Regions from separate parts of the Micromonospora sp. NPDC003944 genome, predicted to be linked through region 3. Evidence: predicted binding sites of a transcription regulator. Region 3 holds the regulator's gene; each other region holds the start of a gene.
The links. Region 3 encodes HrcA, which represses chaperone genes, less so after heat shock. Its sites were predicted from a motif close to GGTTNGCACNCTCNNNNNGAGNGTGCNAACC; they were not measured.
Positions count from the first base shown of each region.

Region 1: the regulator HrcA is predicted to act here: its motif matches at 3,717-3,747, upstream of groES (co-chaperone GroES).
Region 2: the regulator HrcA is predicted to act here: its motif matches at 9,723-9,753, upstream of groL (chaperonin GroEL).

Region 1 is NZ_JBSGIV010000127.1:409-6,873, forward strand. Features, by position in the region: gene ACWER9_RS31535 (molybdopterin-dependent oxidoreductase) at 1-1,429, opposite strand, end outside; gene groL (chaperonin GroEL) at 1,564-3,198, opposite strand; gene groES (co-chaperone GroES) at 3,269-3,583, opposite strand; gene ACWER9_RS31550 (THUMP-like domain-containing protein) at 3,843-5,027, shown strand; gene ybaK (Cys-tRNA(Pro) deacylase) at 5,055-5,534, shown strand; gene ACWER9_RS31560 (sugar ABC transporter substrate-binding protein) at 5,714-6,465, shown strand, end outside.
Region 2 is NZ_JBSGIV010000005.1:83,354-94,753, reverse strand. Features, by position in the region: gene ACWER9_RS04110 (DUF4232 domain-containing protein) at 1-591, opposite strand, end outside; gene ACWER9_RS04105 (DoxX family protein) at 765-1,214, shown strand; gene ACWER9_RS04100 (ArsR/SmtB family transcription factor) at 1,425-1,730, opposite strand; gene ACWER9_RS04095 (DMT family transporter) at 1,822-2,784, shown strand; SAM riboswitch class I at 2,853-2,988, shown strand; gene thrC (threonine synthase) at 2,999-4,285, shown strand; gene ACWER9_RS04085 (N-acetyltransferase family protein) at 4,522-5,541, shown strand; gene paaN (phenylacetic acid degradation protein PaaN) at 5,592-7,265, shown strand; gene ACWER9_RS04075 (N-acetyltransferase family protein) at 7,348-7,878, opposite strand; gene ACWER9_RS04070 (cold-shock protein) at 8,204-8,407, shown strand; gene ACWER9_RS04065 (hypothetical protein) at 8,503-9,675, shown strand; gene groL (chaperonin GroEL) at 9,948-11,400, shown strand, end outside.
Region 3 is NZ_JBSGIV010000078.1:6,901-18,300, reverse strand. Features, by position in the region: gene hemW (radical SAM family heme chaperone HemW) at 14-1,237, shown strand; gene ACWER9_RS27945 (DUF4870 domain-containing protein) at 1,292-1,918, opposite strand; gene ACWER9_RS27940 (hypothetical protein) at 1,917-2,060, shown strand; gene hrcA (heat-inducible transcriptional repressor HrcA) at 2,145-3,167, shown strand; gene dnaJ (molecular chaperone DnaJ) at 3,243-4,388, shown strand; gene ACWER9_RS27925 (16S rRNA (uracil(1498)-N(3))-methyltransferase) at 4,390-5,124, shown strand; gene ppk2 (polyphosphate kinase 2) at 5,129-6,040, opposite strand; gene ACWER9_RS27915 (SDR family NAD(P)-dependent oxidoreductase) at 6,113-6,874, opposite strand; gene ACWER9_RS27910 (histidine triad nucleotide-binding protein) at 6,966-7,325, shown strand; gene ACWER9_RS27905 (serine hydrolase domain-containing protein) at 7,322-8,710, shown strand; partial or broken gene ACWER9_RS27900 (PhoH family protein) at 8,842-9,588, shown strand; partial or broken gene ACWER9_RS27895 (LAGLIDADG family homing endonuclease) at 9,562-10,341, shown strand; partial or broken gene ACWER9_RS27890 (PhoH family protein) at 10,606-10,971, shown strand; gene ybeY (rRNA maturation RNase YbeY) at 10,987-11,400, shown strand, end outside.

The DNA.
Region 1 (6,465 bases), on a different contig from region 3:
ACGCCACGCCAGCGACGGTCACCGGCCCGGTGGTCAGCCGGTTGCGCCTCCGGGGTGTGTCGATCCGCGACTGGGTCTTGATCGGCCCCTCACGGGACCAGCCGCGCGGGATCCAGTACGCGTCGAAGTCGGCGAACCGGGTCAGCTCGAGCTCGGTCACCCATTTGCAGGCCGACACGTAGCCGTAGAGGCCCGGCACCACCATCCGGACCGGGAAGCCGTGCTCGACAGGTAGCGGCTCACCGTTCATCCCGACGGCGAGCAGCGCGTCTCTTCCGTCGCGCAGCGCGGCGGTGGGGGTGCCGCAGGTCCAGCCGTCCACCGACCGACCAACGACCTGGTCGGCGTCGTCGTCCGGCTCGACCTCGTCGAGCAGTTCCCGCAGGGGTACGCCGAGCCAGCGGGCGTTGCCGATCAGGTCCCCGCCCACCTCGTTGGAGACGCAGGCCAGCGTGACGTACCGCTCGACCAGCGGTCGGGCCAGAAGGTCGGCGTAACTGTAGGTGCGCTCCTTGCCGACCCGTCCGTGGATCCGCAGCCGCCAGGTGTCCGGGTCGACCTGCGGCACCACCAGCGCGGTGTCGATGCGGTAGAACCCGAAGTTCGGGCTGACGTACGGCGCGAGCTGGGCGAGCTTGAGGTCCGCACCCGCCGGTACGGCCGGTGCGGGAGCGACCGGCGCGGGCAGGCGGATCGCGTCGCGGGCTGCGGACACGCCGCGCCGACCGGCCAGCCAGCGCCCGCCGAGGCCGGCCACCACGGCCGTGCCGAGCAGCACTCCGCTGCCGGTGAGGAACCGCCGCCGCGACTCCGGGTCCACATCGTCGGGCCCGGCCGGCTCGGCCGCAGCCGTCGGTCCGACGGGAGTCACCGGCACCGACCCCGCCGGCGACCCAGGGGCGGCCGGCGACACCGAACCGGCAGGCGACCCAGGGCGGCCAGGCTCCAATCCAGAGCCGGCCGGCGGCGTGGGTGGTGACCAGGACCACGGGTTCAGCTCGAACGGCCCGGCGATGAACAGCCAGAGCACCAGGGCACCGAGGCCGGCGCCGGCCAGGGAGGGCAGTGCGTCGGCGAGGTCGGCGCCGGAGCGGGTCAACGCGGCGGCCACGCCGATGGCGCCGAACGCGGCGATGCCGGCCAGGCCGACCGCCAGTCGGCGGATCGCCAGTACGCCGAGGAGCGCCGCGAAGCCTCCCAGCAGCACGGCCGTGCCGACCAGCAGGGCGATCTTGTCGGCAGTGCCGAAGAGGTCGATGGCGAACTGCTTCAGCGACTCGGGGACGGCGTCGACGATGACGCCGCCGACCGCGACCAGGGGCGCAGACCGGGGGCCGGTCAACACCGCGACAGGTTCGGCGATCCCGATCGCGACGGCGGCGGCGGTGATTCCGGCCAGCGCGGCGTACCGCCGTGACGTGGTGCTCATCGGCCCAGTGTGCGCGATCATCCCGTGCGCCCGCCAACAACGTCAGCGTTCGGTAATGACCTGCCAGCCCTCGGGAACGAACCGGGGCACACCGCCGTACGGCGGTGTGCCCCAAAACGGGTGTCGCTACCGGATCAGAAGCCCGGGCCGTGCTGGTGGCCGTGGCCGTGCCCACCGGCGGCGGCCGGCTCGGCCTGCTCCGGCTTGTCCACCACGAGGCTCTCCGTGGTGAGCAGCAGACCGGCGATCGAGGCGGCGTTGGTGACCGCGTTGCGGGTCACCTTCACCGGGTCGATGATGCCGGCCTTGACCAGGTCGACGTACTCGCCCTTGGCGGCGTCGAGGCCGTTGCCCCACGTGAGGTCGGCGACCTTCTGCGTCACGACGTAACCGTCGTGACCGGCGTTCTGGGCGATCCAGCGCAGCGGCTCGACGAGCGCCTTGCGCACGACCGAGACACCGACCTTCTCGTCACCGGTGAAGCCCAGGTCGTCGTCGAGCACGGAGAGGATCTGCACCAGGGCGGCGCCGCCGCCGGGCACGGTGCCCTCCTCGACCGCAGCCTTGGTCGCCGCGATGGCGTCCTCGATGCGGTGCTTGCGCTCCTTCATCTCGACCTCGGTGGCGGCGCCGGCCTTGATGACGGCGATGCCACCGGAGAGCTTCGCCAGCCGCTCGGCCAGCTTCTCCCGGTCCCAGTCGGAGTCGGAGGCCTCGATCTCCTTGCGGATCTGGGCCACCCGGTCGGCGACGTCGGACTTCTGGCCGCCGCCGTCGACGATCGTGGTGTTCTCCTTGTCGACCACGACGCGCCGGGCGGTGCCGAGCACCTCCAGGCCGACCTGGTCGAGCTTGTAGCCCAGCTCCGGGGCGACCAGCTCGGCGCCGGTGGAGATCGCGATGTCCTGGAGCATGGCCTTGCGCCGGTCACCGAAGCCCGGGGCCTTGACCGCGCAGACCTTGAGGGTCTTGCGCAGCGAGTTGACCACCAGGGTGGAGAGCGCCTGGCCGTCCACGTCCTCGGCGATGATCAGCAGGGGCTTGCTGTTCTGCAGGACCTTCTCCAGCAGCGGCAGCAGCTCCTCGATCGCCGAGATCTTCTGGGTGGTGACCAGGATGTACGCGTCCTCGAGGACGGACTCCTGGCTCTCCAGGTCGGTGACGAAGTTCGGCGAGATGAAGCCCTTGTCGAACTGGAGACCCTCGGTCACGTCCAGTTCGGTGGTCAGCATCGAGCCTTCCTCGACGGTGATGACACCGTCGCGGCCGACACGCTCCATCGCCTCGGCGATCAGGTCGCCGATCGTGGAGTCCTGTGCGGAGATCGTCGCCACGTTCGCGATCGAATCCTTGCTGGTGACCTCGGCGGCCTTGCCGAGCAGCGCCTCGGAGACCTTGACGGCCGCCGCGTCGATGCCCCGCTTGAGGCCGGCCGGGTTGGTCCCGGCGGTCACGTTGCGCAGACCCTCGCGAACCATCGCCTGGGCCAGCACGGTCGCGGTGGTGGTCCCGTCGCCGGCGACGTCGTTGGTCTTGGTCGCCACCTCCTTGACCAGCTGCGCGCCGAGGTTCTCGTACGGGTTGGTGAGCTCGATCTCCTTGGCGATGGTCACACCATCGTTGGTGATCGTCGGCGCACCGAATTTCTTGTCCAGGACGACGTTGCGCCCGCGCGGGCCGAGGGTGACCTTGACCGCGTCCGCGAGGGCGTTGACACCGTGCTCCAGCAGGTGCCGGGCGTCGTCCGAGAAGCTCAGGATCTTCGCCATGAATGTCCCTTCGAAGCGCCATTGCCCCGGCCCGGCGAGCCGGACCGGGGCAATGGAACTGATCGGTTGCTTACTTCTCGATGACCGCGAGGACGTCGCGGGCGGAGAGCACCAGGTACTCCTCGCCGGCGTACTTGACCTCGGTGCCGCCGTACTTCGAGTAAAGGACGGTGTCGCCGACCTGCACGTCAACCGGAACCCGGTTGCCGTTGTCGTCGACGCGCCCCGGGCCCACAGCGAGGACGGTGCCCTCCTGCGGCTTCTCCTTGGCGGTGTCGGGGATCACGATGCCCGACGCCGTGGTGGTCTCAGCCTCGTTCGCCTGGACCACGATGCGGTCCTCGAGCGGCTTGATCGCAACCTTGGTCGCGGTAGTCACGGGCATACCCTCCTGGGGTACTGGTTTCGTTGCTGGCCAGCGGGGCTGACCAGCGTCAATCTGCCTCATGCCACCGGGCGGTGCCGTCGTCGCGGGTGCCGGTCCGCCTGGCGTGCGCACCCGGGTCGTGAGACCCGGAAGCTGGCACCCTCAGGGTGAGAGTGCTAATCGCAGGTTATTCCGTGGCTAGCACTCCGTCAAGGAGAGTGCCAGCGCGTCGCGCCCCGCCAGCCAAGTTTTCCGAGTCGGACGGGACAATGATCGGGTGGATCTCGATCAGCTGGCGGCGCTGCGTACCCCCGAGGGGTCGGCCGCGCTCGCGGCGGCGGCCGGGCTGGCCGGCGGTGATCCACTGGCCGCGGCGTCGGCGCTGCGCGCGGCCGGGGTGCCGCCGACGCTGGCCGCGGCGGCCCTCACCCAGGCCGAGCTGCGGCACCGGGCGGTCGGCAAGTTCGGCGCGGCCGCCGCCGGGATGTTCCTCACCCGGGCCGGCCTGGAGCAGGCCACCCGCCGGGTGGTCGCCGACCGTCGCGCCGCCAGGTTGTCCGCGGCCGGCGTCCGCACCCTGGCCGACCTCGGGTGCGGGCTCGGGGCGGACGCGCTTGCCGCCGCCCGCGCCGGCATCCGGGTGTACGGGGTGGAGGCCGACCCGGTGACCGCGGCGATGGCCGCCGCCAACGCCGAGGCGGCCGGGCTGGCCGAGCTGTTCACCGTCGAGTGCGGCGACGCGACCGGGTTCGACGTGTCGGGGGTCGACGGGGTCTTCTGCGATCCGGCCCGCCGCACCACAGGCACCGGGCGACGGATCTTCGACCCGCGCGCCTACTCACCACCGTGGGACTTCGTCACCGGGCTGGCCGAGCGGGTGCCGCGCACCGTCGTGAAGGTGGCGCCGGGCCTGGACCACGCGCTCATTCCGGCCGGCGCGGAGGCCGAGTGGGTCGGCGTGGACGGCGATCTGGTCGAGGCCGCGCTCTGGTGTGGCGAGTTGGCCGAGGTGCCCCGCCGGGCCAGCCTGTACCGCCAGCAGGGCCATCACCAGCTCACCGGCTCGGGTGCCGCCGAGGCGCCGGTCGGGCCGCCACGCCGCTACCTGTACGACCCGGACCCGGCGGTGGTCCGCGCGCACCTCCTGGCGGAGCTGGCCACCGAGTTGGGCGCCACCCTGGCCGACCCGAGCATCGCCTACCTCTATGCCGACGGGCCGATCCGCACTCCGTACGCGCGCTGCCTGGAGATCACCGACGTACTGCCGTTCTCGCTCAAGCGACTGCGGGCGCTGCTGCGCGAGCGTCGGGTGGGCCGGGTGGAGATCCTCAAGCGGGGTTCGGCGCTCACCCCGGAGCAGCTCCGCCGGGACCTGCGGTTGACCGGGACCGAGTCGGCGAGTCTGGTGCTCACCCGGGTCGACGGCGCACCGACGGTGCTGATCGGCCAGCCGGTCGGCTAGCACTGCCGGTCGACTAGCCTCGTCGCTGTGGCGGGACAGGGCACGCCGGCAACGGCACTGTTGGTCAAGCGCGGGATCGCGCATCGCACCCACCCGTACCGGGTGGCGCCGGACGCCCCGAACTACGGCGCGTTGGTGGCGGTGGCGCTCGGCGTGGCACCGGAGCGTGTGTTCAAGTCGCTGGTGACCGAGGTCGACGGCGCGCTCACCGTGGCGGTCGTCCCGGTCACCGGCGAGCTGGATCTCAAGGCGCTCGCGGCGGCGGTCGGCGGCAAGCGGGCGGCGCTCGCCGACCGGGCGGTCGCCGAGCGGGCCACCGGTTACGTCCGCGGTGGGATCAGCCCGCTCGGGCAGCGTCGGCGGTTGCCCACCGTGCTTGACGACTCCGCGCTGGATCTCCCGACGATCTACGTCTCGGCTGGTCGGCGCGGTCTGCAACTCGAACTGGCCGCGGCGGATCTGGTGGCGCTGACGGACGCGCGTACCGCGCCGTTGCAGACCCGCTGACGACTGCCGTTACGTCGACTCCCCGGTGGGATACCCAGCGAGTAACAGTCGCGTTGCTGAATTGTTATCGCCCCCAACAAACTAGGCACCTGCGCGGTCTTGTGGAGCCGGTGTGACGCGAAATACGTTGCCGGACACAACAAAACAACACCTCCCCCACCTCCGAAAGGACCCTGCACATGCGTAAGGGGATCCTCACCATCGCCGCCGTGGGCCTGCTCACGACCGGCGGCTTGACCGCCTGTGGCGACGACTCAGGCGACAAGGGCGCCGCCGCCAAGACCCCCAAGATCGGCGTGATCCTCCCGGACAGCAAGTCCTCGGCCCGCTGGGAAACTGCGGACCGTCGGTTCCTGGAGGAGGCGTTCAAGGCCGCCGGCGTCCAGTACGACATCCAGAACGCCCAGAACGACAAGACCGCCTTCCAGACCATCGCCGACCAGATGATCACCGGCGGCGTCACCGCCCTCATGATCGTCAACCTGGACTCCGGCACCGGCAAGGCCGTGCTCGACAAGGCCAAGTCGCAGGGCGTCGCCACCATCGACTACGACCGGCTCACCCTCGGCGGCTCCGCCCAGTACTACGTCAGCTTCGACAACGAGACCGTCGGCAAGCTCCAGGGCGAGGGCCTGTCGAAGTGCCTGACCGAGAAGGGCGCCAAGAACCCCGTCGTGGCGTACCTGAACGGCTCCCCCACCGACAACAACGCCACCCTGTTCAAGGCCGGCTACGACTCGGTGCTCAAGCCGAAGTTCGACTCCAAGGAGTACGTCAAGGGCCCCGACGACGCGGTGCCGGCGTGGGACAACGCGCAGGCCGCGACGATCTTCGAGCAGCAGCTCACCAAGGCCAGCGGCAAGATCGACGGCGTGCTGGCCGCCAACGACGGTCTCGGCAACGCGGCCATCTCGATCCTGAAGAAGAACAA
Region 2 (11,400 bases), on a different contig from region 3:
CCAGGCGCTGACGCCGATCCGGCCGGTGTTGCCGAGGTCGATCGGCCCGTCCGGGTCCACCTCCTCGGCCGGTTGCCCGGCGGCGGGTGCCACCGTCAGAAACTCGCCGTTGGTGGCCACCACCGTCGAGTCGGTGACAAGGTTGCGCCAGAGCACCACGGCGGTGGCCCGCTCCCCGGCGGCGAGGGTGACCGGCCGGGGTGGTTGGTCGAAGCCCGAGGTGATCTCCTTGGCGCCGTTGACCACGCGCAGCATGATCGGCTCACGCTCCTCGTCGAACACGTGCAGCACCGGATACCCGTTGAGCTGGTAGGGGCGGTGACCGCAGTTGACAAGCTCCACGCCGAGGGCGCGCAGGCCCATCGCGGCGTCCCCGCCGGTCGACCGGATCCGAATACCGCTGGTCGGGCACTCGACCGACGGCGTAACGCTCGCGGACGGGCCCGCTTCCGGGCTCGACGCGGCGGGCGGCGGCCCGGTCGGGTCCCCGCCCTGGCCGCGATGGTCGCCGGGGGTGCAGGCGGCGAGCAGAAGGGCCGCCGCGATCGCTACGCCGGCCCGTCGCCGTGTTGCCGTGTGGCTGGAGATCATCCACCGATCCTCTCCCATCAAGGCGCCCCACCGCTGCTTGCACTTGCTGTTGCGGCATCAGGGGTCACACCGCTTTCACGAGGGATCTTCCCACCAGCAAGGAAGTTATGTTCTTCGATGTCTGTGTCCTTCACGATTGACGAGACCTATTCGCTCTCTTCGATGGAGGTTCGATGAACGTCTCTCGGCTCGGCGGGCCGATCCTGTCCCTGTTCCGCATCGTGATCGGCTTGCTGTTCACGCTGCACGGCCTGTCCTCGGTGTTCGGGTTGTTCGGCGGCAACCCGATGACTGGCAAGGCGGTACCGTTCGGCACCTGGCCCGGCTGGTGGGCCGCCCTGATCCAGCTGGTCTGCGGCGCCCTGGTGCTGGTCGGGCTCTTCACCCGACCCGCCGCGCTCCTCGCCTCCGGCTCCATGGCGTACGCCTACTTCGTCGTGCACCAGCCGGACCACCTGCTGCCGCTGCACAACGGCGGCGAACTGTCGGCCCTCTTCTGCTGGTCGTTCCTGCTGGTCGCCGCGCTCGGCTCCGGCCCGTGGGCGCTCGACGCACTGCTCTCCCGACGCCGCACCGACGCTCCGTCGTCCCGGGTGGCCGAACCCAGCCCGGTGTCCGTCTGACCGCACCCGTTCCGCGCGTCGCCGGAGCCCCGACGAGGTGGTTCCGGCGACGCGCGCCGGGGAGTGGTCTGGGGGAGCGGTCGGTCGGGTGATGCCGTGAACGATTCAGCTCCAAAGGCTGCGCGGGGCAGGTCCGTGGCCAGGGGGCCAGGGGCGGGAAGGTCCGGGAATCGGGCGCGGTGCAGGTCCGGGACCAGGGAGTCGAGGCGGTCAGGCCGGCGGGCGGGAGGCGAGGACCGCGTCCAGCAGGCCGGGGTAGAGCTTGTCCACCTCGTCGCGGCGCAGCCGGACCAGTCGACTGGTGCCGGCGGCCCTGGTCCGGGTCAGGCCCGCCTCGCGCAGCACCTTGAGGTGGTGGCTGCGGGTCGCCTTGGAGACGCCGAAGTCGAGGCTGCCGCAGGCGGCCTCGCCACCCTCGGCAAGTGCCCGGACGATCTGTAGCCGCACGTCGTCGGCGAGTGCGGCCAACACGCTTGTGACCGGGACGTCGGTCAGGTCGGGCTCATGCGGCTCCATGTGACCAGTGTAACCCTTGTTCGACAATGATCGAACAAGACCCTATGGTCGGTGTCGTTGGTTCGACGATACTCGAACATTGGAGTTACCGATGCGATCCCGCGCCACCGCGTACCCACTGGTCGCCGTGCTCGGCTGGGGCGTGATGTTCCCGATCCTGGCCAGTGCGCTCGACCGGGTCGACCCGCTCAACCTGACCACCGCGCGCTACCTGCTGGCCGCCGTCGTCCTGGTCGCCATCCTGCTGCTCCGCGAGGGGGCCGGCGCGCTGCGGCACGGTGGTCGGGCGGGGGAGGTCGTGGTGCTCGGAGTGGTCGGCTTCGCCGGCTTCAACCTGCTCACCAACCTGGCACTCGAACACGCCGCACCGCAGCAGATCTCTCTCTTCGTGGCCACCACCCCGGTGATCACCCAGCTCGTCCGCTGGGCTCGCGACGGCGTACGCCCGAAGCCGCTCCTGTTGGCCCTCTCCCTGGTGGCGCTCCTCGGAGTCGGCCTGGTGATCACGCGCGGCAGCCTGGCCGGGCTCGGCCAGTTCGGCCTGGGCGGGCTGATGATGATCGGCGCGGTGCTGGGCTGGGGCATCTACACCCACGGTGCCAGTCGGTTCGGGGAATGGTCCCCCCTGCGCTTCACCACCCTGACCGCGCTCGCCGGTACGGCGGCCATGCTCGTCCTGAGCATCGGCGCCGACGCGGTCGGTTGGCAGCACGCGCCGGCCGCCGCCGACCTCGCGGCGGTCGCCCCGCAGTTGGCGTACGCCGTGCTGGTGGGTGCGGTGATCTCGGTCCTGGCCTGGAACACCGGTGTGCAGCGACTCGGTTCCGCAAACGCCGCGCTGTTCATGAATCTGGTCCCGGTGACCACCTTCGCGGTGCAGATCGCCCGCGGCTACCACCCGGAGCCCGTCGAGCTGGTCGGGGCCGCCATCACGATCGCCGCCCTGATCGCCGCGAACCTCGCCGCCCGACCCCGGACCCCGGCACTGCCAGGGCCGAGCGCCGTCACCGACCCGGTCGCGGTGACCGACCCGGTTGCGGTGAGCGCCCGCTGACCCACTGTGTGGGATCGGCGGTAGCAAGGGTCGACAGCGTTGTCCTAGACTCGGCGGCACAACTGAATACCTCATCCAGAGGGGCTGAGGGATACGGCCCGACGACGCCCCGGCAACCACCCCGCGCGCTCACCGCTGAGCGACCCGCGGGGCAGGTGCCAATTCCGTCCCCGCCGCACCGTGCGATGCGGGGAAAGATGAGAGGACTCTCGACATGACGTCGACGCTCGTCACCTCCGGCATCGACACCTCGGCCAGCCCCGCCCGCGCCCTGGTCTGCCGTGCCTGCTCGGCCCGCTACCCGCTCGCCGCCCAGCACGCCTGTTACGAGTGTTTCGGCCCGCTGGAGGTCGACTACGACGCCGCCGCGCTGGCCACCGTCACTCGCGAGCAGATCGAGGCCGGCCCGAACAACATCTGGCGGTACGCCGCGCTGCTCCCCGCTGGTCAGGACCCGGCCAGCCGGGTAAGCCTCGACCCGGGGCTCACGCCCCTGGTGGCGGCCCCGCACCTCGCCGCCGAGCTGGGCATCACCGCGCCGCTCTGGGTCAAGGACGACAGCGCCAACCCCACCCACTCGTTCAAGGACCGCGTCGTCTCGGTGGCGCTCACCGCCGCCAAGGCGCTCGGCTTCACCCGGTTCGCCTGCGCGTCGACAGGCAACCTGGCCAACTCGGTGGCCGCCCACGCCGCCCGCGCCGGGGTGCCCTCGGTGGTCTTCATCCCCAGCGACCTGGAGCAGGGCAAGGTCATCACCACCGCCGTGTACGGCGGCGAGCTGGTCGCCATCGACGGCTCGTACGACGACGTCAACCGGCTCTGCGGCGAGCTGGTGGAGACCGACGAGTTCGAGGACACCGCGTTCGTCAACGTGAACGTCCGGCCGTACTACGCGGAGGGCTCCAAGACCCTCGGCTACGAGGTGGCCGAGCAGCTCGGCTGGCGGATCCCGGCGCAGGTGGTCATTCCGATGGCCAGCGGCGAGCTGCTCACCAAGATTGACAAGGCGTTCTCCGAGCTGGTCGAGGTCGGCCTGGTCGAGGCGCCGGCCGGTGGTTGGAAGGTCTTCGGCGCGCAGTCCGCAGGCTGCAACCCGATCGCGACCGCCCTGCACGCCGACACGGACACGATCATCCCGGTCAAGCCGACCGGCATCGCCAAGTCGCTGAACATCGGCGACCCGGCGGCCGGTCTCTACGCCCTGGAGGCGGTCCGCCGCACCGGCGGCTGGATGGAGTACGTCGACGACGACGAGATCCGTGCGGGCATCCGAGACCTGGCCCGCACCACCGGGGTCTTCGCCGAGACCGCAGGCGGGGTGACAGTGGCGGTGCTGCGCAAGCTCGTCGAGTCCGGTCGGCTCGACCCGACGGCCGAGACCGTCGTGTTCAACACCGGCGAAGGTCTGAAGACCATCGACGCGGTGGCCGGCCAGGTCGGGCCGACCCACCACATCAAGCCCTCGCTGCGCGCCGCCCGGGACGCCGGTCTCCTCGGCTGAATCCAGCCGGTGACTGGGTTTTCGCTGTGAGTGTGGAAAAACCGCCGCTACGGACTTGACGGCAGGAACCGGACGGCGCAAGATGCTCCGTGCGGGAGGGCATTTCGCCGAAGACTTTTGAAGTTCTTGCGACCCAACGCCGGAGGCGTTGTGCGAGTGTCCCTCCCGACCACGTCCGATCGGGCCAGCGATTAATCGCTGGCCCGATCGCTTTTCCCCGGTGCACGCTCGACGGCATGAGCATCACGATCGCGCCGTTCGACGGCGCTGACCGGGCCTCGGTCGACGAGGCGTACCGGATCGGGGCGGCGGTCAACGACGCCGATCTGCCGGACTTCCCGCCCTCCTGCCGGCGCCGCTTCGACGCGCTCTTCCACACCCCGATGCCCGGCACCCGGTCGCTCTGGGCGTTGGCCCGACTCGACGGCGTGCCGGCCGGCTACCTCCAGCTCGACCTGCCGCAGCTCGACAACCCCGACAACGCCACCGCCGAGCTGATGGTGCGCCCCGAGCTGCGGCGTCGGGGGGTGGGTCGGGCCCTGCACGAGTACGGGGTGCGCCTGCTCCGCGAGCACGGCCGCAAGCGGGTCGTGGCGATGGCCGTCTCCGCGCTGCCCGGCGGGCCGGACCGCAGCGGGGCGGGCGGTGCGTTCGCCGCCGCGATCGGAGCCCAGCCTGCCCTCGCCGAGGTACGTCGCCGACTCGACGTCGGCGAGATCGACCGGGTCGCGCTGCGGGCGGCGCTCGCCGAGGCCCGGCCGCGAGCCGAGGGCTACCACTCGGTCTGCTGGCAGGGAACAACCCCGCAGGAGTACGTCACAGACGTCGCCTACCTCGACGGTCGGCTGCTGATGGACGCGCCCATGGGCGACGTGCAGTGGGAGCCGGAGCAGGTCGACGCCGAGCGCATCCGCGGCAACGAACGGGCGCTGGACGCCCGGGGTCGGCGCCGCTACCACCTCGGGATGCGGCACGAAGCGTCCGGCCGGCTTGTCGCGTGGACGCTGCTGGACGTGGGCGCCTCCGCCGACTGGCACGCGTTCCAGCAGATCACCATCGTCGACCCCGCACACCGTGGGCACCGGCTCGGCCTCATCGCCAAGGCGGAGAACCTGCACCACCTGCTGACCCACGAGCCGGCGGTACAGGTGATCGACACCTTCAACGCGGCAAGCAACAGCTACATGGTGGCCATCAACGAGCAGCTCGGCTTCCGCCAGGTGGACGCCTGGACCGACTGGCAGCTCACCCTCTGACGGGTGTCGGCGCTACTGCTCGCGGACCCGACTCAGGCATGATTGCGGGCATGACGGAGACCCCGCATCCCCTGTACGACAGGCACGCCGACACCCTCAACCGTGCGCTGACCGCGATCACGGAGCGGGGCTACTGGTCCGCCTATCCCGAATCCCCGAGCCCCCGGGTGTACGGCGAAACCGCCGCCGCCGACGGTAAGGCCGCCTTCGAGGCGTACCTCGGTGGTGACTTCCCGCTCGACCAGCCCGGCAGCGGCGCACGGGTCGCCACCGAGACGAGCCCCTTCGGGGTTGAGTTGGCGGTGCGGTACCCGCACGCCGGCACCGACGAGCTGGTCGACGCCGCCACCGCCGCGCTGCCGGCCTGGCGTGACGCCGGCCCGCAGGCCCGGGTGGGCGTCTGCCTGGAGATCCTCGACCGGCTGCACAAGAACATCTTCGAGCTGGCCAACGCGGTGCAGTTCACCAGCGGGCAGGCGTTCGTGATGGCCTTCCAGGCCGGTGGCGCGCACGCGCTGGACCGGGCGCTGGAAGCGCTGGCGTACGCGTACGCCGAGATGACCCGGCACCCGGGCACGGCGGGCTGGGAGAAGGCCGCCGGCAAGGGTGACCCGCTGCGGATGACCAAGACGTTCCACGTGGTGCCGCGTGGGGTGGCGCTCGTCATCGGCTGCAACACCTTCCCGACCTGGAACTCGTACCCCGGGCTGTTCGCCTCGCTCGTCACCGGCAACCCGGTGATCGTCAAGCCGCACCCGCGCGCGGTGCTGCCGCTGGCCATCACCGTGAAGTACGCCCGGGAGGTGCTCGCCGAGGCCGGGTTCGACCCGAACCTGATCATGCTGGCGGCCGAGGCGCCCGGCGAGAAGCTCGCAAGCGACCTGGCCCTGCACCGCTCCATCAAGATCGTCGACTTCACCGGTTCCACCGAGTACGGCGACTGGCTGGAGACCCACGCCCGGCAGGCCTCGGTCTACACCGAGAAGGCCGGCCTCAACACAGTCGTCGTCGACTCCACCGACGACTTCGCCGGCATGTGCCGCAACCTCGGTTTCACGCTCACCCTCTACAGCGGGCAGATGTGCACCACCTCGCAGAACATCCTCATCCCGGCTGGGGGCATCGAGACCGACCAGGGGCACAAGAGCTTCGACGAGGTGGCCGGCGGGATCGCCGCCGCGGTCGGCAAGCTCACCGCGGACCCGGCCCGAGGCGTGGAGCTGACCGGCGCGATCGTCAACGACGGGGTGCTGGAGCGGCTGGCCGAGGTCACCAAGGTCGGCGAGCCGGTGCTCGAGTCGCGGGTCGTCGCCCACCCGTCGTACGCCGACGCGGTGGTGCGTACCCCGACGATCGTGAAGCTGACCGCTGACGACGCCGAGACGTACGGCCGGGAGTGGTTCGGGCCGATCTCGTTCGCCATCGCGACCGACTCCACCGCGCACAGCCTGGAGTTGCTGCGCCGGACTGTCGGCGAGAAGGGCGCGCTCACCGCCGGGGTCTACTCGACGGACGAGGCCGTGCTGGACGCCGCCGAGGCGGTGGCGGTCGAGGTCGGGGTGCACCTGTCCTGCAACCTCACCGGCGGCGTCTTCGTCAACCAGTCGGCGGCGTTCTCGGACTTCCACGGCAGTGGTGCCAACGCGGCCGCCAACTCGGCGCTGACGGACGGGGCGTACGTGGCCAACCGGTTCCGGATCGTGCAGTCGCGGCGACACGTCTGATTCAGCTGCTCTCGGTGATCAAGAGGTTTGCGTCAACATCAGCGCCGTTTCTGACGCAAACCTCTTGATCACCGGACCGGGGTCAGGCGGGGCGGCGCATCTGTAGCTCGGTCAGCGCCGGGATGGTGGGGTGGGGGACCCGTACACCGGTGTCCTTGAAGCCCAGGCGCTGGTAGGCGCGATAGGCGCGGTCGTTGCCGACCACCACCTCGAGCAGCAGCTCCGGGCGGCCACAGGCTCGGGACCAGGCGGCCACCCCGTCGATCAGCTCGCCCAGCAGTCCGCTGCCGCGCCAGGTCGGCGTGACGTACACGGCGTAGATCACGGTCAGCCCGGGTTCGTTCGGCGCGGTCGTGCCACCGGCGTGCCCGACCAGCCGGCCGCCCGGGTCGGCGATGAACTGCGCGTTGCCGGAACCGGCCGAGGTGTACGCGACCCGGGCGGCGTACTCGTTGTGCGGTCGGGCTGCCGCGTCCGCCAGGGTCTCCAGGAAGGCCAACGGCGCGTCGGCAAGCATCTCCAGGCGCAGCGCCCGCATCCGGGCGGCGTCCTCCGGGCGGACCCGACGGATCTCCGCGAGCCGCAGGGCCGACGGGCCCATGTCGGTGGTCATGTCCGCATGCCTACCACAGCGGCTGGACATCGTTTCGTGTGCTCTGCCGGAGTGCCGTCAGCTCGGCTGCGCCCTGCGGCCCACCCTTTCACTCGCAATGACGCGCGCGAATCCGACGGATCGGGAACCCGACCGATCAGTGTGGTCGGAACGCCCCGAAGTGTGTCCGATTTGTGGCCGTGCGCGGCCGTCACTCCTCGTGTAGCGTGCGATTTCGGTCACCTATGTCAATGGCGGTCATCGATCGCTGAGTCGGTGGTCGGTGGTGCCCGGCCGTGCCGTGCACCGGGTCAGGCAACGCCGCGCAGAGTGAGGGAAGTGCACCGTGGCACAGGGCTCCGTGAAGTGGTTCAACGCTGAAAAGGGCTACGGCTTCATCGCCGTCGACGGCGGTCAGGACGTGTTCGTCCACTTCTCCGCGATCGAGATGGACGGTTACAAGGCGCTGGACGACGGTCAGCGGGTCGAGTTCGAGATCGCCCAGGGCCAGAAGGGTCCGCAGGCCGAGCACGTGCGCGTCATCGGCTGATCTTCCTGGCCGATCGGCCCCGCGAGTCGGGGCTGCGGCAGGGGCGTGCAGCCGGGAAGATCGTGAACCGTTCCAGTCGATGCCGAGGAGCGTTCATGACCGACCAGCCACCCCCGCCCTCTCCCTCCACCGGGTCGGGGGAGCCGGACCCGTCCGACCCGTCCTCGCCCCCCGGCAACCCTGGCCAGGCAGCTCCGCCGCCCGGCTGGGGGCCGGGCCTGCCTCCGGCTGGGCCGCCCTCCGGCCCGGCCGGTCCGCCTCCGGGCTGGGATCCGGCGCAGGGTGCCTGGGGTGCCACCCCGCCACCGCAGGGCTGGGCGTTCCCGCCCACCGGGGGCTATCCGCCCGGGTCGGGTCCCTACCTAAGGCAGCCGTGGTATCCGGGGCCGCCGGTGGGCTGGTACCCGCCGGGGCACGGGTTCGACCCGAACGACGCCCTTGTCACTCCGCCCGGCGCCGGCCTCGGCGCCTGGTTCAACAGGTGCGGCGGAGCGCTGCGCCGGGGCTGGCGGCAGTTGGTGCCGATCATGCTGCTCACCCAGGTGCTGCCGGCGGCGGTGCTCTCGGTGCTCTCGCTCGGGCTGGACCCGTCCGCGAAGTGGGCCGCCCAGGCCGGGTCGAATCCCACACCCGTGCTGCCGGACAACTTCGCCGTCGAGGTGCTGAGCCTGCTGGTCGTGCTGATCGGCGGCAGCGTGGTGGTCGGGTTGGTGCAGGCCGTCGGATGGGCGTCCGGCACCTGGGTGATCACCCGGCAGGCGGCTGGTCAGCCGGCCAGTCTGGAGGCGGCGCTGCGCTACGGCCTGCGGCGGGCGCTCGGGCTGTGGGGTTGGACGCTGCTGGTCAGCCTGCTGATCGGCGTCGGCGTCTGCTTCTGCGTGCTGCCGGGCATCTACCTGGCCTTCGCGCTGAGCATGGCCGGCCCGGTCTACCTCTTCGAACGCCACAACCCGATCGGTCGATCGTTCCGGATGTTCCACGACCGGCTCGGTCTGCTGCTCGGGCGGGTGGCCCTGGTGGCCCTGGCGGTGATCGTCGGCACCCTGATCCCCGGTGGCCTGGAGGGGGTCGGCACCTCCGCGTTCGGTACGGATCCGTTCGCCTCGGCGGGCACCGCGGTCGGGGCGGTGGTGGTGATCGGGATCACCGCCGTGCTGGCCCTGCCGGCCCACCTCGCGCAGATGATCGGCCTGCTGGTGACGTACGCGGAGCAGCGCGCCCATGAGGCGCCGGTGAACACCGCTGGACTGGCCGCCGAACTCGGCTGAGCGGCGGCATCGTGCTTGCACTCGGCAGGGGAGAGTGCTAAACAAGTCATTGGCACTCGCATACCGTGAGTGCCAATGGTCGGGACGGTGGGGCCAGGTTGCACCGGTGTGGAGACGCCGGGGCGGCACATGGCCGGTCGTCGCGGGCTATCCGGCCCGGCCGAAGGACGTCGTCGTCGCCAGGTGGCGACGTCCCAAGGTGCGTACACCAGGCGGCCCATCCGGGGCACACATCTCGGGTGGCCCGTGAGTGTCCAGGAGGACAACGCCGTATGGCCAAGATGATCGCGTTCGACGAAGAGGCGCGCCGCGGCCTCGAGCGGGGCATGAACCAGCTCGCCGACGCCGTAAAGGTGACCCTCGGCCCCAAGGGCCGCAACGTCGTGCTCGAGAAGAAGTGGGGTGCCCCCACCATCACCAACGATGGTGTGAGCATCGCCAAGGAGATCGAGCTCGAGGACCCGTACGAGAAGATCGGCGCTGAGCTGGTCAAGGAGGTCGCCAAGAAGACCGACGACGTTGCCGGTGACGGCACGACGACGGCGACCGTCCTGGCCCAGGCCCTGGTTCGCGAGGGCCTGCGCAACGTGGCCGCTGGCGCCAACCCGATGGCCCTGAAGCGGGGCATCGAGGCTGCGGTCGCGAGCGTCTCGGAGGAGCTGTCCAAGCTCGCCAAGGACGTCGAGACCAAGGAGCAGATCGCCTCCACCGCCTCCATCTCCGCTGGCGACAGCACCGTCGGCGAGATCATCGCCGAGGCGATGGACAAGGTCGGCAAGGAAGGCGTCATCACCGTCGAGGAGAGCAACACCTTCGGGCTGGAGCTGGAGCTCACCGAGGGTATGCGCTTCGACAAGGGCTACATCTCGGCCTACTTCATGACCGACCCGGAGCGTATGGAGGCCGTCTTCGACGACCCGTACATCCTGATCGCCAACAGCAAGATCTCGTCGGTGAAGGACCTGCTCCCGATCCTGGAGAAGGTCATGCAGTCGGGCAAGCCGCTGCTGATCATCGCCGAGGACCTGGAGGGCGAGGCCCTCGCCACCCTGGTCGTCAACAAGGTCCGTGGCACCTTCAAGTCGGTCGCCGTCAAGGCGCCGGGCTTCGGTGACCGCCGCAAGGCCATGCTGACCGACATCGCCATCCTCGCCGGTGGCCAGGTCATCAGCGAGGAGGTCGGCCTCAAGCTCGACGCCGCCAGCGTCGACATGCTGGGCCGCGCCCGCAAGGTCGTCGTGACCAAGGACGAGACCACCATCGTCGACGGTGCCGGTGACGCCGAGCAGATCCAGGGCCGGGTGAACCAGATCCGGGCCGAGATCGACAAGAGCGACTCCGACTACGACCGGGAGAAGCTGCAGGAGCGGCTGGCCAAGCTGGCCGGTGGCGTTGCGGTCATCAAGGTCGGCGCGGCCACCGAGGTCGAGCTCAAGGAGCGCAAGCACCGCATCGAGGACGCCGTTCGCAACGCGAAGGCCGCCGTCGAGGAGGGCATCGTCCCGGGTGGTGGCGTCGCGCTGGTGCAGGCCGGCAAGACCGCCTTCGACAAGCTCGACCTGGTCGGCGACGAGGCGACCGGTGCGAACATCGTCAAGGTCGCGCTTGACGCCCCGCTGCGGCAGATCGCCGTCAACGCCGGCCTCGAGGGCGGCGTCGTGGTGGAGAAGGTCCGCAACATCGAGGCCGGTCACGGCCTCAACGCCGCCAACGGCGAGTACGTCG
Region 3 (11,400 bases):
CACACTAGTGGCCATGCCCGGCGTCCTTCCAGATGGTGAGACCGTCCCCGTCGACGGATCGTTGCCCGCCACCGCCACCGCAGCGGTCGGCGCGCGCGGCTTCGGCGTGTACGTGCATGTGCCGTTCTGCGCCAGTCGCTGCGGATACTGCGACTTCAACACCTACACGGCAGCCGAACTGGGCGGGGGCGCGAGCCGCGAGGGGTACGCCGACACCGTCCTGGCCGAGCTGGCGCTCGCCGCGCGGGTGCTCGGCGACACCCCGCCACCCCGGGTCGACACCGTCTTCGTCGGCGGCGGCACGCCCACTCTTCTCCCCGCCGACGACCTGGCCCGCATCCTGGACGGCATCGACCGCACCTGGGGGCTGGCCGCCGACGCCGAGGTGACCACCGAGGCCAACCCGGAGTCGGTCACCCCGGAATCGTTGAAGCTGCTGCGGGCCGCCGGCTACACCCGGATCTCGCTGGGCATGCAGTCCGCCTCGCCGGGGGTGCTGGCGATCCTGGACCGCAAGCACAGCGCCGGGCGGGCCACCGCCGCAGCCCTGGAGGCGCGCGACGCCGGATTCGAGCACGTCAACCTGGACCTGATCTACGGGACCCCGGGGGAGCGGGCCGAGGACTTCGCCGCCTCGTTGGAGCAGGTCGTCGCCGCCGGGGTGGACCACGTCAGCGCGTACGCCCTGATCGTCGAGGACGGCACCCGGCTCGCCGCCCGGATGCGGCGCGGCGAGCTGGCGTACCCCAGTGACGACGTGGCAGCGGACCGTTACCTGGCTGCGGAGGCCGCGCTCGACGCGGCCGGCCTCTCCTGGTACGAGGTCTCCAACTGGGCCCGCACCGAGCAGGCCCGCTGCCGGCACAACCTGCTCTACTGGACCGGCGCGGACTGGTGGGGGTTGGGGCCGGGAGCGCACAGCCACGTCGGCGGGGTGCGCTGGTGGAACGTGAAGCACCCCTCGGCGTACGCCAAGCGGTTGGCCGCCGGTGAGTCCCCCGGCCTGGCCCGGGAGGTGCTCACCGTCGACGAGGCGCACATGGAGGACGTGATGCTCCGGCTGCGGCTGGTCAGCGGTCTCCCGCTGGCGGTGCTCGACGGCACGGGCCGGGCCGGCGCCGAGCGGGCGTTGGCCGGCGGCCTGCTGGCCGCCGACGAGTACGCCGCCGGCAGGGCGGTGCTCACCCTGCGCGGGCGGCTGCTCGCCGACGCGGTCGTGCGCGACCTGCTGCCCTGAGTGGCCGGCCAGCCGGCGGTGAACCGGGCCGGCCGGGGGAGCGGCCGGCCCGCTTCACTTGATGAAGGTGGTGGTCATCGGGTAGCGGTACGGGGTGCCCTCGTTGGCCTTCAAGCCGGCGATGATCCCGAACAGGATCTGGATCACCACGACGGCGATGCTGGGCAGGAAGAGCAGGCACCAGCTCACGAAGAGCAGCACGAACGCGATGATCGACCAGAGGATCTGGAAGTTCAGGGCGGCGAGCGCGTGTGCCCGGACGGTCGGGGACTGCTGGCCGCGGGCCAGGTAGGCGATCAGCGGGGCGACGAAGCCCAGCGGACCGAAGCTGACGAGCGCGCCGAGGGCGCCGCCGAAGTGCGCGACCAGGGCCCAGGTCTTGTCCTCGTTGTTGGCGTAACCGCCGCCGGGGCCGCCGTAGGCGCCACCGGCCGGGTAGCCACCGGGTGGTGGATAGCCCCCGGGCGGGGGGTAGCCGCCTGCCGGAGGGTAGCCGCCTGACGGCGGTTGGTCACCGGTGGGCGGCGGATAGCCACCAGCCGGGGGATAGCCGGCCGGGCCGGGAGCCCCGGACAGTGGTGCGGTGGGCGGCTCGGCCGACGGGGACGGGCCCGGGGACGTGGGCTCCGGCGGGTAGTTGCCGGGGTCGCCCGACCCCGGAGGGCGAGGAGGTTCAGTCATGGATGTCACGGTAGGGGCCGGTGGCAACGGCGCACCAGAGCGACACCGCCGGGTGGTGCGGGCCGATCGGCCCAACTCCGGTGGCGCGGGCCGCACCGACGGCTGGTCGTTGATCATCGCGTCGGCGGGCCTGCCGACGTAGACTGGCACTCGTTACAGTCGAGTGCCAGGACGGCCCGGCCGGCCCGCAGCGCCGGCGGCCGACGTGCGACAGGAGGTGCGGAGGATGGGTCTCGACGACCGGAAACTCGCAGTGCTCCGCGCCATCGTCGAGGACTACGTCTCCACCCAGGAGCCGGTCGGCAGCAAGGCGCTCGTCGAGCGGCACCAGCTCGGGGTCTCCCCGGCCACGGTCCGCAACGACATGGCAGTGCTGGAGGAGGAGGGCTACATCCGGCAGCCGCACACGAGTGCCGGCCGGGTGCCCACCGACCGCGGCTACCGCCTCTTCGTCGACAGGTTGTCCCGGGTCAAGCCGCTCAGCCCGGCCGAGCGCCGGGCCATCGAGCGCTTCCTGGTCGGTGCGGTCGACCTCGACGACGTGGTGCACCGCACGGTGCGACTGCTCGCCCAGCTGACCCGGCAGGTCGCCGTCGTGCAGTACCCGAGCCTGGCCCGCTCCTCGGTGCGTCACCTGGAGCTGGTGCCGATCTCCACCACCCGGCTGATGCTCGTCATGATCGCCGACACCGGGCGGGTGGAGCAGCGACTCGTGGAGCTGCCCGGGCCGGTGCCCGCCGACGACGTCACCGACCTGCGCCGACTGATCAACGAGAAGCTCGCCAACGCGCGGCTCTCCGAGACGCCACCACTGGTGCAGGCGCTCGTCGAGGAAGCGCCGACCGGGCTGCGCCCGACCATGACGACGCTCGCAAGCGTCCTGCTGGAGACGCTCGTCGAGCGGCACGAGGAACGCATCGCGCTCGCCGGCACCGCGAACCTCACCCGGGGCGGTCTGCTCGACTTCCAGGGCTCGCTGCGGCCGATCCTCGAGGCTCTGGAGGAGGAGGTCGTGCTGCTCAAGCTCATCGGTGAGACCGAGCCGAGCACGACCCGGGTGCTGATCGGCGACGAGAACGAGTTCGACAACCTGCGCGCCGCCTCGGTGGTCAGCACCGGGTACGGCCCGGGCACCACCATCCTGGGCGGCCTGGGGGTGCTGGGGCCCACCCGGATGGACTACCCCGGCAACATCGCCACGGTGCGCGCCGTGGCACGCTACGTGGGCGAGTTGCTGGCCCAGAACTGATTGGTCAGGGCCGATGCGGCCGGCTGCGGCCGCCGACCGGCGCAACGCGAGACGAACATGAGGACACGGAACGCAGTGGCCAGGGACTACTACGGCATTCTCGGTGTGAACCGGGAAGCCTCCGATGACGAGATCAAGCGCGCCTACCGCAAGCTGGCACGCCAGTTCCACCCGGACGTCAATCCGGACCCGGAGGCTCAGGAGAAGTTCAAGGACATCAACGCCGCGTACGAGGTCCTCTCGGACGACCGGAAGCGGCAGATCGTCGACCTGGGTGGCGACCCGCTCGCCCCGGGGGGTGGCGGCGCCGGTGGCCCGGGCGGTCCCGGGGGCGCCGGCCCGTTCGTCGGATTCCAGGACATCATGGACGCGTTCTTCGGCGGTGCGGGCGGTGGTGCGCGTGGCCCACGGCCGCGTACCCGCCCGGGCGCTGACGCGATCCTGCGCCTCGAACTCGACCTGCACGAGACGGCGTTCGGCGTCGAGGCCCCGATCACCGTCGACACGGCGGTGCTCTGCACCACCTGCTCCGGTGCCGGCACGGCAGCCGGCACGCACCTGGCGACCTGCGAGGCGTGCGGCGGCCGGGGCGAGGTGCAGTCGGTGCAGCGCACCTTCCTCGGCCAGGTGGTCTCCGCCCGGCCGTGCACCGTGTGCCAGGGCTACGGCACCACCGTCCCGCACCCCTGCCCCACCTGCGCCGGTGACGGCCGGGTGCGCACCCGCCGTTCGCTGACCGTCAAGATCCCGGCCGGCGTCGAGGACGGCATGCGGATCCGGCTGGCCCAGCAGGGCGAGGTGGGCCCGGGTGGTGGCACCGCAGGCGACCTCTACGTGGAGATCCACGAGCGCCCGCACGACGTCTACTCCCGCAAGGGCGACGACCTGCACTGCCGGGTCACCGTGCCGATGACGGCGGCGGCGCTGGGCACCAGGCTGACCATCAAGACGCTCGACAGCGAGGAGACCGTCGACGTCAAGGCCGGCACCCAGCCGGCCAGCACGCTGCGACTGCGCGCCCGGGGCGTGCCGCACCTGCGCGGCACCGGCCGGGGCGACCTCTACGTGCACCTGGACGTGCGGACGCCGACAAAGCTCGACCCGGACCAGGAGAAGATGCTGCGCGACTTCGCGAAGACCCGTGGTGAGGAGGTCGCCGAGCTGTCCAAGCAGGGCGGCTTCTTCTCCCGGATGCGCGACGCGTTCAACGGGCACGCCTGAGGTGTCCGCGCCGCTGTTCCTGGTGGAGGCGCTGCCCACCGGCGACGCGCTGACTCTGGCGGGTCCGGAGGGGCACCACGCGGCCACCGTGCAGCGGCTGCGCGTCGGCGAGGAGCTGCTGCTCGCCGACGGCCGGGGTGGCACGGCCGCCGCCGTGGTCACGGCCGTCGGCCGGGGCAGCCTGGAGGTCACCATCACCTCCCGGGGGTACGCGGACGCGCCGGTCCCTCGGATCGTCGTGGTGCAGGGCATCGCCAAGGGCGACCGGGGTGAGCTGGCCGTGCAGGCGATGACCGAGGTCGGGGTGGACGAGATCGTGCCCTGGGCGGCCTCGCGCTCGGTGACCCAGTGGCGCGGCGACCGGGGCGTACGCGCCCGGGAGAAGTGGGTGGCCACCGCTCGGGAGGCGGCCAAGCAGGCCCGCCGGCCGTGGCTGCCGGTGGTGGCCGGTGCGCCGGACGAGTCCACCGCCACGGTGGCCCGTCGGATCGCCGGTGCCGCCGCCGCGTTCGTGCTGCACGAGGAGGCCGACGACCGGCTCACCACGGCCGACCTGCCGACCGCCGGCGAGATCGTCCTGGTGGTCGGCCCGGAGGGCGGCATCGCCCCGGCCGAGGTGACCGCCTTCGCCGAGGCGGGCGGGCGACCCGTACGCCTCGGACCGGCCGTGCTGCGCACCTCCACCGCCGGGGTGGCGGCCCTCAGCGTGCTCGCCACCCGCCTCGACCGCTGGTGACCGCTCAGGGCCTCGGGAACACCGGCACCACCTCTTCCTCCGGCCCCAGGTCCAGCCCGGCCGGCCCGATGACCTGCGGGTCCGGTGTGCCGACCACCTCGGAGTCCTTGCCGGTGTAGTCGAAGCGGTGCAGCACGTGCCGCATCGCCTCGACGCGGGCCCGCTTCTTGTCGTTGCTCTTCACCACCGTCCACGGCGCGTCGGCCGTGTCGGTCCAGAAGAACATCGCCTCCTTGGCCTCGGTGTAGTCGTCCCACCGGTCGAGTGACGCGATGTCCATCGGGGACAGCTTCCACTGCCGGACCGGGTCGACCTGGCGGATCGCGAACCGGGTGCGCTGCTCGTTCTGGGAGACGGAGAACCAGAACTTGACCAACCGGATGCCCGAGCGCACCAACATCCGCTCCAGCTCCGGTGCCTGCCGCAGGAACTCCAGGTACTCCCTGCGCTTGCAGAAGCCCATCACCCGCTCCACGCCGGCCCGGTTGTACCAGGAACGGTCGAACAGCACGATCTCACCGGCCGCCGGCAGGTGCGCCAGCCACCGCTGGAAGTACCACTGGCCGGCTTCCCGCTCGTCCGGTTTGGCGAGCGCCACCACTGACGCACCGCGCGGGTTGAGGTGCTCCATGAAGCGTTTGATGGTGCCGCCCTTGCCGGCCGCGTCCCGACCCTCAAAGATGATCACCAGCCGCTCGCCGGACTCCTTGATCCAGTCCTGGAGCTTCAGCAGCTCGATCTGGAGCAGCCGCTTGTCGCGGTCGTACTCGTCGCGGTCCAGCCGCTCGTCGTACGGGTAGTCCTCGCGCCACGTGTCGACGGGGGTGCCGTCGGGGCGGAGCAGGACAGGGTCGTCGTCGTGGCCATCGGCCACCCGGTAGTCGGCGGTGAGGTCCAGCAGCGCGGAGTCGGCCATGTCGGCGAGACTTACCCACCCTCGAGCCGCGAACCACCCCCCGAACCGGGTGATCTGGTGGTTGTTCCGACGTCAGCTGCGCAGGTAGGAGGCGCCGTTGAGGTCGACGATCGTGCCCGAGGCCCACTCGGCCTGTGGCGAGGCCAGCCAGTGCACGGCGGCGGCGATCTCCTCCGGTCGGCCCACCCGGTCGAACGGACTCTGCGCCCGGATCGCCGCGCCCTCCTCGCCGCCCAGGTACTCGGTGACCATGTCGGTCGCCACGAAGCCCGGCGCGACGGTGGCGACGGTGATGCCGTACGGCGCGAGCGCCACCGCGAGGGACTGACCCAGCGCGTTCAGCCCCGCCTTGCTGGCCCCGTACGCCGGCTGGTGCGGCTCGCCGCGGAACGCGCCACGGGACGACACGTTGACGATCCGACCGCCGCGTTCGCGCAGGTGCTGGGCGGCGCACCAGATGACGTTGCCGGCGCCGGTCAGGTTGGTCTCCAGCACCTGCCGCCAGCGCTCCTGCCACTCCTCGTACGAGGCGCCGAAGATCGGGTGCGGGTCGTCGCGGTCGCCGTACGTCCCGGCGTTGTTGACGAGCACGTCCAGCCCGCCGAGCAGCTCGGCGGCCCGGTCCACCATGACCCGGACCGCGGCCGGGTCGGTGAGGTCGGCACGGACCACCACGTGCCCGGCACCGGGTAGCTGCCCGCGCAGCTCCTCGGCCGCCTCGGCGGAGTCGCGGTGGTGGATCGCCACCCGGTCGCCGCCGGCCGCGAACGCCATCGCCACCGCGCGTCCGATCCCGCGCGAGGCCCCCGTCACGAGTACCGCCCGATCCGTCATGCCGGCCATCCTGCCTCAGCCGCCGTCGCCCCCGGTGAGGAGGCCCGCGCCGCCGGAGCGCCCCCGACCCGTGAGTCCCTACACTGCCCCGATGGGATCCGACTGCCTGTTCTGCCGCATCGTCGCCGGGGAGATCCCGGCCACCGTGGTCCGGGAGACCGACACCACGCTCGCCTTCCGCGACATCGACCCGAAGGCGCCGGTGCACGTCCTGGTCATTCCGAAGGAGCACTACGCCGACGTGGCCACGCTCGCCCAGGGTGACCCGGCGCTCGCCGCCGACGTGCTGGCGACGTCCGCCGCCGTGGCCGAGGACGAGGGTCTGCTCGGCGACGGGTTCCGGCTGATGTTCAACACCGGCGCGTACGGCGGGCAGGAGGTGTTCCACGTGCACGCGCACCTGCTCGGTGGTGCGCCGCTCGGCCCGATGCTCGCCCGGAACCTGGCGTGACCGGCCCGGACGGCCGTGTCCACGACCACCTGGACCGGTTGGTCCGACGGGTGCAGGCCGAGGCCCGGGTGCCGGCCGTGTCGGCGGCGCTGCACCGGGCCGACCGACCGCTCTGGAGCTGCACCGTCGGCGACACCGGCACCGACAGCCCGCTGGGGCCGGGCACCCAGTTCCGGATCGGCTCGGTCACCAAGACGTTCACCGCGGTGCTGGTCCTGCAGTGCCGCGACGACGGGCTGCTGGACCTCGACGACCCGGTGGGCCGGCACCTGGACCTTCCGGCGCACGGCGAGCTGACCGTACGCCGGTTGCTGTCGCACACCGGTGGCCTGCAACGCGAGCCGTTCGGCGATGTCTGGGACAGCCTGCGCGCACCTGACGACGACCAACTCGTCGCGGAGCTGGACCGGGCCGAGCGGGTGTTGCCGACCGGCCGTCGGTTCCACTACTCCAACCTGGGCTTGGCCGTCCTCGGCCAACTCGTCGCCCGGCTCCGGGGCGGCAGCTGGGCGGAGGCGCTCATCGGGCGGATCCTGACGCCGTTGCGACTGGCCGACACCACGGTGACCCCCCGGCCGTCGGCGGCCACCGGGTTCCTCGTCGACGCGTACTCCGACGAGGCGCACCCGGAACCGCCCACCGACTTCGGTGCGGTCGGCCCGGCCGCCCAGCTCTGGAGCACCGCGACCGACATGGCCCGCTGGGCCGCGTTCCTGGCCGACCCGGCGGCGCTCGACCCGGCCGGCGCGGTCCTCGCCCCGGCCACCCTCGACGAGATGCGCTGGCCGCTGACCACCACCGACGAGACGCTCTGGGGCGCGGGCTTCGGGCTCGGGCTGATCCTGATCCCGCAGGGGGAGCGGGTGACGCACGTGGGGCACGACGGGGCGATGCCCGGCTTCCTCGCCGGGGTGTACGGCCGACGCGGCGGGGACGGCACAGCCGGTGCGATGGGCGCCGCGGTGCTCGGGTCGTCCGGCACGGCGTCCGAACTGTTCGACCTGCCGCACCGGCTGCTCGCCGCGGCGGTCGAGCACGACCCGGCCGAGATCGAGCCCTGGCGTCCCGGCCCACCCGCCCCGGCGGCCCTGCGAGGGGTGCTCGGCCGCTGGTGGGGCGAGGGCTCCGAGTACGTCTTCTCTTGGCACGACGGCGCCCTGCGGGCGCGCGGGGTCGGTGACCCGGCCGGACGTCCACCGGCGATCTTCACTCCGCTGCCCGGCCAGCCGGACGTGTTCCGGGTGGTCTCCGGTCGGGAGGCCGGTGAGCTGCTGCGGCTGACCCGGGACGAGGCGGGCGTGGTGGTCCGGATGCACTGGGCGACCTACCGGTTCACCCGCCACCAGGAGACCTTCGACAGGTACGACTTCCGGGCCGGGAGTTGATCGCGGCCAGCGGAAATGGGCGCGATGCGGCCCGCGTTGAACCGATACGATGGGTGTAACGTCCGCACGCCAGGCCAGCAGGCCGGCGCCGAGATCGAGAGCAGGTGGCGCAGGGCCCTTCGGCCCGACCTATGACCGGCACCCCACCTCCCGGCCCGCCCCGGGTGCAGACCAGGATCACCGTGCCCGACCCGAAGATCATGGTCAATCTGCTCGGCGCAGGCGACGAGATCCTTCGACTCGTCGAACGCTCGGTCAACAGTGATGTGCACGTCCGCGGCAACGAGATCACCATCACCGGTGACCCTGCGGACAATGCTCTCGCCGAGCGGGTCTTCAGCGAGCTCCTCGAACTCATCGAGAAAGGCGAGACCCTGACCACTGACGCCGTCCGGCGTACCGTCGGCATGCTCGAGCAGGGCAGCGCCGAGCGGCCCGCCGAGGTCCTGACGCTCAACATCCTCTCCCGGCGCGGGCGCACCATCCGCCCCAAGACGCTCGGGCAGAAGAAGTACGTCGACGCGATCGACACCCACACCATCGTCTTCGGCATCGGCCCGGCCGGCACCGGAAAGACCTACCTGGCGATGGCGAAGGCCGTCCAGGCGTTGCAGGCCAAGCAGGTCAACCGGATCATCCTCACCCGGCCGGCGGTCGAGGCGGGCGAGCGGCTGGGCTTCCTGCCCGGCACGCTCAACGAGAAGATCGACCCGTACCTGCGCCCGCTCTACGACGCGCTGCACGACATGCTCGACCCGGAGACCATCCCGAAGCTGATGGCCGCCGGCACGATCGAGGTCGCTCCGCTGGCGTACATGCGAGGCCGTGCGCAGCCCTACGACGCAAAGGTCATGACCCCGGAAGGTTTCAAGCGGTTCGGTTCGCTCCGGATCGGCGACCTGGTCATCGGCTCGGACGGTAGGCCGACGCCCGTAATCGGCATTTACCCGCAGGGGCCCAAGCAGGTCTATCGGGTCACCACCCAGGACGGGGCTTCCACCCTGTGCTGCGGCGAACACCTGTGGACCGTCGCCACGCCGGAGGACAAGCGGCGAGGGCGCCAGCGCACCCTTGAGACGCGCGAGATGATCGGTAAGGAGCGGCGAGGCCTTGTCCGCCGTTACGAACTACCGGTTGTGGCCCCCGTGCACATGGAGGCCAGTGATGTTCCCCTCGATCCGTACGCGCTTGGCCTGCTCCTCGGTGATGGTTCCATCTCGCTGAGGACGACACCCGCATTCAGCACGGCTGACCCGGAGCTAGCTGTCGCGCTGGAGGCTGCGCTTCCCGACGTCGAGCTTGTTCGCAAGGGCGGGTACGACTACATCTTGCGGCACGTCAACGGGTGCCGGGGCGGTGTCATCGTCGCGAACCCTGTGACACTCGCAATCCGGGAGTTGGGTTTGGCCGGCGCGAAGTCGGCCACCAAGTTCGTACCCGAGGTTTACAAGCGCAACAGCATCGACGTTCGGCTGGCCGTTCTCCAAGGCCTGCTGGATACGGACGGGGGACCGGTCACGCAGACGGGTCGCACCTGTCGAGTGCAGTACTCCACGACGTCCGCGCGGTTGCGCGACGATGTCATCTACCTCGTCCAGTCGCTCGGCGGGGTTGCGACCTGGCGGGTACGGGAGGCTGAGGGGCGTAGCCCCGGGATGGTGAACGGGCGTCCAGTTGCCTACCGTGCCGACGCCTATGTCGTCGAGATCCGGTTGCCCGATGGCGTCGCTCCGTTCCGTCTGGGCCGTAAGCGTCGGCTCTACAACCAGCATGGGGGTGGTCGACCGATGCGCTTCATCGACTCGATCCTCCCGGCAGGCACGCAGGAGACCATGTGTATCCAGGTCGCAGCAGCGGACTCGCTGTATGTGACCGACGAGTTCCTGGTCACCCACAACACCCTCAACGACGCGTTCATCATCCTGGACGAGGCGCAGAACACCACGCCCGAGCAGATGAAGATGTTCCTCACCCGACTCGGCTTCAACTCCAAGATCGTCGTGACGGGTGACATCACCCAGGTGGACCTACCCGGCGGGACGAGCAGCGGCCTGCGGGTGGTTCGGGAGATCCTGGAGAACGTCGAGGACGTGCACTTCTCCCAGCTGTCCAGCTCCGACGTGGTCCGCCACCGGCTGGTCGGGGAGATCGTCGACGCGTACGCCCGCTGGGACGCCGAGCGGGAGAACCAGCAGGCGCCCGGCGTTCACGCCGTTCCTGGGCGACCCGCCCAGGGCGGCCGGGCCGGCCGCCGCCGCTAAAGCAGAGGAAAGCAGTTGTCCATCGAGATCGCCAACGAGTCCGGTGTCGACGTCGACACCGACGCCGTGCTCGCCGTCGCCCGGCACGCCCTCGACGAGATGGGGGTCAACCCCCTCGCCGAGCTGTCCGTGCTGCTTGTCGACATCGACTACATGACCGAGCTGAACCACCGCTGGATGGGTGGGGACGGCCCGACCGACGTGCTCGCCTTCCCCATGGACGAGGGCAGCGTCGACCACGGCCCCGGTGAGTCCGCACCGGCCGGCGGCGAGCCCGCCCTGCTCGGCGACATCGTGCTCTGCCCCGAGGTGGCGGCCAAGCAGGCGGCCACCGCCGGGCACGCGCCCGCCGACGAGCTGCACCTGCTCACCGTGCACGGGGTGCTGCACCTGCTCGGCTACGACCACGCCGAGCCGGAGGAGGAGCGG